2 linked regions of the Roseimaritima multifibrata genome follow. The protein of the gene in region 1 interacts with the protein of each later gene in a pairwise test. Links are inferred from orthologs where the notes say so. Each region holds a gene or a part of one and is shown on either strand. Other genes may lie near its edges.

Region 1 (3,228 bases):
ATGAATTGACCGCCTGATTGCCGGGCGAGAAGCCAATTAAAGAGAGCCGTTCGGACGCCGCCAATATGAAGGTAACCGGTCGGGCTAGGGGCAAATCGTGTACGGACCATTACAGGGAACATCCAAACCTGGGTGGGGCAGTGTCACACCCGGAGGGCGTGTTGTTGAATTCAATGCAAGAACGTAATCGATTCGAATCGGTAGGACGACCCGGGGAGCGTCAGGGGAGGCCGACGAAAAGGTCAAGTGAGGCGGCGAAAAAGCTTCTTCTGATTCCGTTACGTGGCACGAAATTCCACCAGCGGCGTGAGAGACTGCAAAACGTAAAATGAGAATTACAGAGAGTAAAATCGCTCGTCGGGACAGCCATTTTGTGTTTTGTAATTTAACTTTTTCAATTCCTGGTTCACATGCGAACCAGCGTCGTGGCGGGCAAACTGTCGTAACCTGCCACGCTCGCACCTCCAAAAACCTTGCACCCTTACGTTATCATTGCCGGATCCGGTAATCTATCGGCGCGCGCGGTCCCCTATCAAACCTTGCATCTCCCGGAGGGAATGGCGATGCCTTCAAATCCTGCTCAGCGGATGACGGAGCTGGCGAGTCAGATACGTCACCACGATCGTCTGTATTACGTCGATGCGGCTCCTGAAATAAGCGATTTGCAGTACGATCGCCTGCTGGAAGAATTGAAGGAACTGGAGGCGGCGTATCCTCAGTTCGCCTCGCCCGATAGCCCGACGCAGCGAGTCGGCGACGCGCCGGTGGAGCATCTGACGGCGGTCGAGCATGCCCTTCCGATGCTCTCGATCGATAACACGTACAACCTGTCGGAACTGGCTGCCTACTTTCAGCGGACCACAAAACTGCTTCCCAATTCACCGATTGAATGGATCATGGAGTACAAGATCGACGGGGTCGCCGCCTCTTTGGTCTATGAAGACGGTCAGCTGGTGCGTGGCGTGACGCGGGGGAACGGGAAAGTTGGAGACGATATCACGCACAACATCCGGACGGTGCTGGGCGTACCGCTGCGTCTGAGCGGGGAATCTGTCCCAAAGCTGCTGGAGGTCCGCGGCGAAGTCTATATGACCAATGCCGACCTGGTGGAATTGAACCTTCGCCAAACCGAGGCCGGCCTGCCCGCTTTTAAAAATACCCGCAACGTCACCGCCGGGACGATCCGGTTGCTTGATCCACGGATCGCTGCTTCCCGCCGCTTGAGGTTCTTCTGTCACGGACTTGGCGTTCACGAAGGTTTGCAGGCGACGACGCACCTTGATTTTTTGGCGGAGATCGGTCGACTGGGCTTGCCCCCCACGCCTGACGTGCAGCGGTTTCGCACGGCCGAAGAGGCTATTCGTGCGATGGAACATTTGGAGGATGATCTGCCGGTGCTGGATTTTGAAGTCGATGGGATCGTCTTTAAGGTCAACTCCTTCGCCCAGCGTGAAGAACTGGGTAATACCTCCAAAAGTCCTCGCTGGGTGATCGCCTACAAGCGTGAACGTTACGAAGCGACGACGGTCTTGGAACGGATCGATGTTCAGGTTGGAAAATCGGGGGCGATTACGCCTGTTGCTTACCTGCAGCCGGTTGAAATCGCCGATACGACGGTCAGTCGAGCTTCACTGCATAACGCCGACGAGATCGAGCGGCTCGATTGCCGCGTTGGTGATACGGTGGTTGTCGAAAAAGCAGGGAAGATTATTCCCAAGGTGGTTCGAGTCGAAAAGCACCTTCGCACCAAGCCGCTTCCGGTGTACCAGTTTCCGGTCGCCTGCCCCGAATGCAAAGCGGAGCTGCAACGTGATGAAGGGGGCGTTGTGATTCGCTGTCCTAATCCCAGTTGCCCTGCGCAGCTGCGCCAGCGGATCGCGTTTTTCGCCAGCCGCAATGGAATGGATATCGACGGTCTTGGGGACAAATTGATCGATCAACTGGTCGCCCAGAAAATGGTTTCCAGCTATGCCGACCTGTATCGCTTGACCGCAGATGATTGCGTTAAGAATTTGGAATTGGTGAAAGAACGCAAAGCAAAGAAGCTTGTCAAAGCGATCGCGGACAGCCGAACGCGTGGTTTGTCGCGAGTCCTGACGGCGATCGCAATCCGGCACGTCGGACCACGAGCGTCGACTCGCCTGACGCAAACCTTTCCAACGCTGGACGGACTGCGGCAGGCTTCACAGGAACAGCTGGCAGCCATCGACGAAGTCGGCCCGGTGATCGCCAAAAGCGTGCATGATTTTCTTGCCAGTGAATCAGGTAAGCAGGCGCTGGATGATTTGGCAGCGGTCGGGGTCGTGATGGTGGAACAGGTTTCTGCACCTGAAGAGGGAACGCCCCTTGTGTTCCAGGGTAAAACATTGGTGGTCACCGGGACGTTGCAGCGTTACAGACGAGATGAAATCAAGGCGCTGATCGAGCAGCTTGGAGGACGTGCGGCCAGCAGCGTCAGCAGCAAAACCGACTACGTCGTCGTCGGTGAGAATGCGGGCAGCAAAAAAGAGAAGGCTGAATCACTGGGGATTCCCGTGCTAGACGAGGATGCGTTTGACCAGTTGATTCAAGAGAGTGAATCGATTTAAGGGTAGCTAAAAAAAGCCACCCGGTCCTTTGTGGACTGGATGGCTTTTTAGCTGTTAGCGTTTTAGCTGTTTAGGCTTCGAACGGTTTGGTTGTGCCTGGAACGGGGACTTTGTAGCGTCCTTCGTCATCGGGGGTGATTGGAGGCAACTGGTCAAAGCTGGTTAGCGAATCAAAGTCGGCCAGCGCGTGATCGCTTGCCATGGCGTCGTCCCACTTGACGGTCTTGCCGCTGTAGGTGGCCATGCGTCCCAGGATGGAAGTCATCGTGCTCTTGGCACCGTATTCCGCTTCGTTGGGAGTTTCGCCAGCTCGTAATGCGGCGAACAAGTCGTAGTGCTCTTGTTGCCAGCCCTTGCCGTTGGCTTCTTTTGCTTCGCTCTGGAAGATCAGTTTGCCTTTGTTGTCATAGATTTTGGCAGCCGAGACATCTGCGAAACCGGTGGTTCCCGATAGATGTTCCGAAACGCTATTCCAGCAACCGCGGATGTGGCGGCACTGGCTGAACAGTTTCGGATTGTGGTCTCCGGGGTAAGTGAATTCGACCATGTGGTGATCGAAGATTTGTCCGGTGTCGATACTGGTTCGGACTTCACGTCCCCCCTGCCCTTGAGCTTCGATGGGGTTGCCTTGCATGGCCCA
Region 2 (3,729 bases), 1.8 Mb from region 1 along the record:
CTCGATCGTCGATCGAGCCGGTGGTAACACCGGCGGTAATAAAGGGTCGAAGATAATCCAGCAAATCCGCGTTAAAGCGTCCTGCTTTCCGCATGGAATCCCGTTGGGCAGCGGTCAGTTGTAGTTTGTTTCGTTTTCTCAGCATTCGATTAGTTCTCGTACAGGTGTCACGTCGCAACGGCGAAACCATGACCTGCCAGCTGGCGGTAGTGCGTATTGTTAAAAATCCGTTGGCCAGGATCCAGCCCCAAAAAACCACCCTCATTTTTGCCCATGTTTTCGCATGGATTTTTGAGTGCTTCGCGTCTCAGCCCTTAAACGCCGATTCTAGCACGCCTTTTGCCCCTATAGAACAGCCTTTTGGTCGGCTGCCCCAAACGGCCTTCGACGATTAAAATACTCTCGCTCGAATCTTCATCCTAATCCCAACAATAGCCCCATGCCCCGTTACACCCCCTCAGAAATCGAACCTCGCTGGCAGGCCTACTGGGAACAGAATCGCACCTTTGCGACTCCCGAATCGCCTGGGCCCACCAAACGCTATGTTTTGGACATGTTCCCTTACCCCAGCGGCGAGGGACTTCATGTAGGCCACCCCGAAGGATACACGGCAACCGATATCGTTTCTCGGTTCGCACGTATGAAGGGTGAAACGGTTCTGCACCCAATGGGTTTTGATGCCTTTGGGCTGCCAGCTGAAGAACATGCGATCAAGACGGGAGAACATCCCCGAATCCAAACCGAAAAAAACATCGCCGAATTCACTCGCCAACTGAAAATGTTGGGGTTCAGTTACGACTGGGATCGCGCGATCGCAACGACCGATCCGGGCTACGTCCGCTGGACTCAGTGGATTTTCACGGTTCTCTACGACACCTGGTTCGATCCCGAACAAAACAAAGGTCGGCCGATCAGTGAATTGCCGATCCCCGCCGAAATTGCAGCCGCCGGCGAAACGGCAATCGAGACCTACCAAGCGGAATTTCGCTTGGCGTACGAAACGGAAGCCCCTGTCAATTGGTGCGACGCCCTGGGAACCGTGCTTGCCAACGAAGAAGTGATCGACGGAAAAAGCGAGCGAGGGGGACACCCCGTTCGGCGACTGCCGCTTCGCCAGTGGATGTTGCGAATCACCGCCTACGCCGAACGGCTGCTGTCGGGTTTAGAAAACCTTGATTGGCCGGGCGGAATCAAAACGCTCCAACAAGATTGGATCGGGCGCAGCACGGGTGCCGAAGTCGATTTTTTCATCGGGAAAGAAACCGATTTTGCCGACTGGAAAAAATCGCGTGCAGGCAAACCAATGCCCACCGAACTGGCTGAAGATGCCCTGCGGGTCTATACGACTCGTCCCGACACGTTGTTTGGCGCCACCTACATGGTGGTCGCTCCAGAACATCCAGCGGTCGATCGCCTGACCACCCCCGCAGCGGCAGCCGATGTCCAGAAGTATCGCGACGCGGCCGCTTTCAAAAGCGAGCGTGAACGGACACAAGGCGAACGGGAGAAAACCGGCGTCTTCACCGGAAGCTTCGCAATCAATCCGGTCAACGGCAAACCGGTTCCCATCTGGATCGCCGACTACGTCATGGCCAGCTACGGCACGGGAGCCATCATGGCTGTCCCCGCCCATGATGAACGCGATTTCGAATTCGCACGTCAATTCGCTTTACCCGTCATCGCCGTTGTCGATCCTCCTGCCGATCTAGAGAACCGCGAAGACATCTTGGCGGGCAAAGCTTGCTTTGCCGGTACGGGCTTGGCAATCAACAGTGGATCGTTTGACGGCCAGGAAACAACGCAAGTCAAAGCAACCGTCACGCAAGACCTGGAAACCGCGGGCCTGGGCAAATCCGCCATCAACTACAAACTGCGTGACTGGCTGTTCAGCCGCCAACGATTCTGGGGCGAACCCTTCCCGGTCCTCCACGAAATCGATAGCGACGGCAAAGATACCGGTCGCAAACGGACCGTCCCGACGGGCGACCTTCCGGTACAGCTTCCCGAATTGGCAGACTTTCGGCCACACGGCCGGCCGGAACCGATGTTGGAGAAAGCGGACCAAAGCTGGCTGCAGGTCGAACTGGATGGGAAACGCTACCGCCGCGAAACCAACACGATGCCTCAATGGGCTGGTTCCTGTTGGTATTTTTTGCGGTACATCGATCCAACGAATGACACCTGCCTGATCGATCCCGACAAAGAACGGGCTTGGATGCCTGTCGACTTGTATGTGGGTGGAGCCGAGCACGCGGTATTGCACCTGTTGTATTCGCGATTCTGGCACAAAGTCTTGTTCGACCGTGGCCACGTCCACTGCGACGAACCTTTCCAAAAACTGATCAACCAGGGGATGATCCTCGGCGAAGCGGAATTGACCGTTTTTCAAACCGAAGCGGGAGCGTACGTTTCGCCCGCAGATGTTCGCCGCAGTGAAGAAGGTCCGACTGCCCCCGACGGCAGCCCCGTCCATCCGGTTTCCGTCCAGGATACCGATGTGGAAAAGCAAGGCGACAACCTTGTCTTGGCCGCCGAACCGGAAATCCGCGTGGAAAGCCGCTCCTTCAAAATGTCAAAAAGCCGCGGCAACGTAGTGAATCCCGACGTGGTCGTCAAAGAGTACGGTGCGGACAGTCTCCGTTTGTACGAAATGTTCATGGGCCCGCTGGAAGCCACCAAACCGTGGAGCATGGCAGGGGTCGGCGGAGTTCGCAATTTCCTGGACCGAAGCTGGCGAATGATCGTCGACAAAGACGCCGAGCAAATTGAATTGTCCGCTGCGATCACCGACAAGGAATGCACCGAAGCTCAGAACCGGCAGTTACACAAAACGATTCGAAGTGTCAGCGAAGATATCGAATCGCTCAGCTTCAACACCGCTATCGCGCGCATGATGGAATTCGTCAATTTCTTCACCCGCGAGAAACAGCGGCCTCGCGCTGCAATGCAGTCCTTCGTGCTTCTCTTGTCGCCGTTTGCTCCACATATCGCAGAGGAACTTTGGGAGATCTTGGGCAACAAGAAAACGTTGGCTTACGAAGCTTGGCCAGAGTGGGACGAAGCGGCCTTGATCGAAACGACCGTCGAAATTCCGGTTCAAATCAATGGCAAGGTACGCACAAAATTAGTCGTTGCCGCGGACATCAAAAAAGAGGACCTGCAAGCACAGGTGATGGAATTGGAAAAAATCCAAGAAGCAACGGCTGGAAAACAAATCGTTAAAACGATTGTTGTGCCTGGGCGTCTGGTAAACATCGTGGTCAAAGGGTAGCAGCGTTTCCCCTCCAGCCAATTCTTAAACAACCTTCAAGCGAAATTCCTATGCCAGCCTTTAAAACCGAAGTTCCCCACAGCTTAAGCCAAGAAGATGCAAGGGAACGGGTCGATCAAATGAAAGATTCGATTCACGAGCAGTACCCTGGATTGGTCAGCGACCTCTCCAGCGAATGGAACGAGAACACTCTTTCGTTGCAGTTCAGTGTTTACGGATTCAAGATCCAATCCGCCCTCGAAGTGCATGTTGAATGCGTCATCGTCAACGGAAACATCCCCTTGGCGGCCCTGCCTTTTAAAGGAAAAGTCCAACAGACCATCGGAGACAAACTTTCCGAATTGTTGGGATAGGCGTAGGGCAGGTTTGCAGCGGCAGGGCGCGAGTGCTCCGGCCCGGCAACCACCTCTCGCAAAAAGGCCGGACGGCTTGCGCCGTTCCGCTAAGAAAGGGGCCGG

Evidence for each region.
Region 2: the proteins of ligA (region 1) and leuS interact in binary tests that used the Escherichia coli proteins (3 or more experiments, as listed by UniProt). The link is inferred for Roseimaritima multifibrata from one-to-one orthologs.

Annotation. Positions count from the first base shown.
Region 1 is NZ_CP036262.1:443,260-446,487, forward strand. What follows is about bases 168-3,075. They hold ligA (NAD-dependent DNA ligase LigA), read left to right. Parts: upstream 168-563; coding sequence 564-2,588; downstream 2,589-3,075. Other genes in these bases: FF011L_RS01740 (Gfo/Idh/MocA family oxidoreductase), read right to left, coding at 2,659-3,075. Also shown: gltX (glutamate--tRNA ligase), read right to left, coding at 1-110; more of FF011L_RS01740, read right to left, coding at 3,076-3,228. UniProt on the Escherichia coli protein: DNA ligase that catalyzes the formation of phosphodiester linkages between 5'-phosphoryl and 3'-hydroxyl groups in double-stranded DNA using NAD as a coenzyme and as the energy source for the reaction.
Region 2 is NZ_CP036262.1:2,289,730-2,293,458, reverse strand. Bases 63-3,471 are described here. They hold leuS (leucine--tRNA ligase), read left to right. Parts: upstream 63-439; coding sequence 440-3,271; downstream 3,272-3,471. Other genes in these bases: FF011L_RS08315 (polyhydroxyalkanoic acid system family protein), read left to right, coding at 3,322-3,471; map (type I methionyl aminopeptidase), read right to left, coding at 63-145. In the rest of the region: more of map, read right to left, coding at 1-62; more of FF011L_RS08315, read left to right, coding at 3,472-3,624.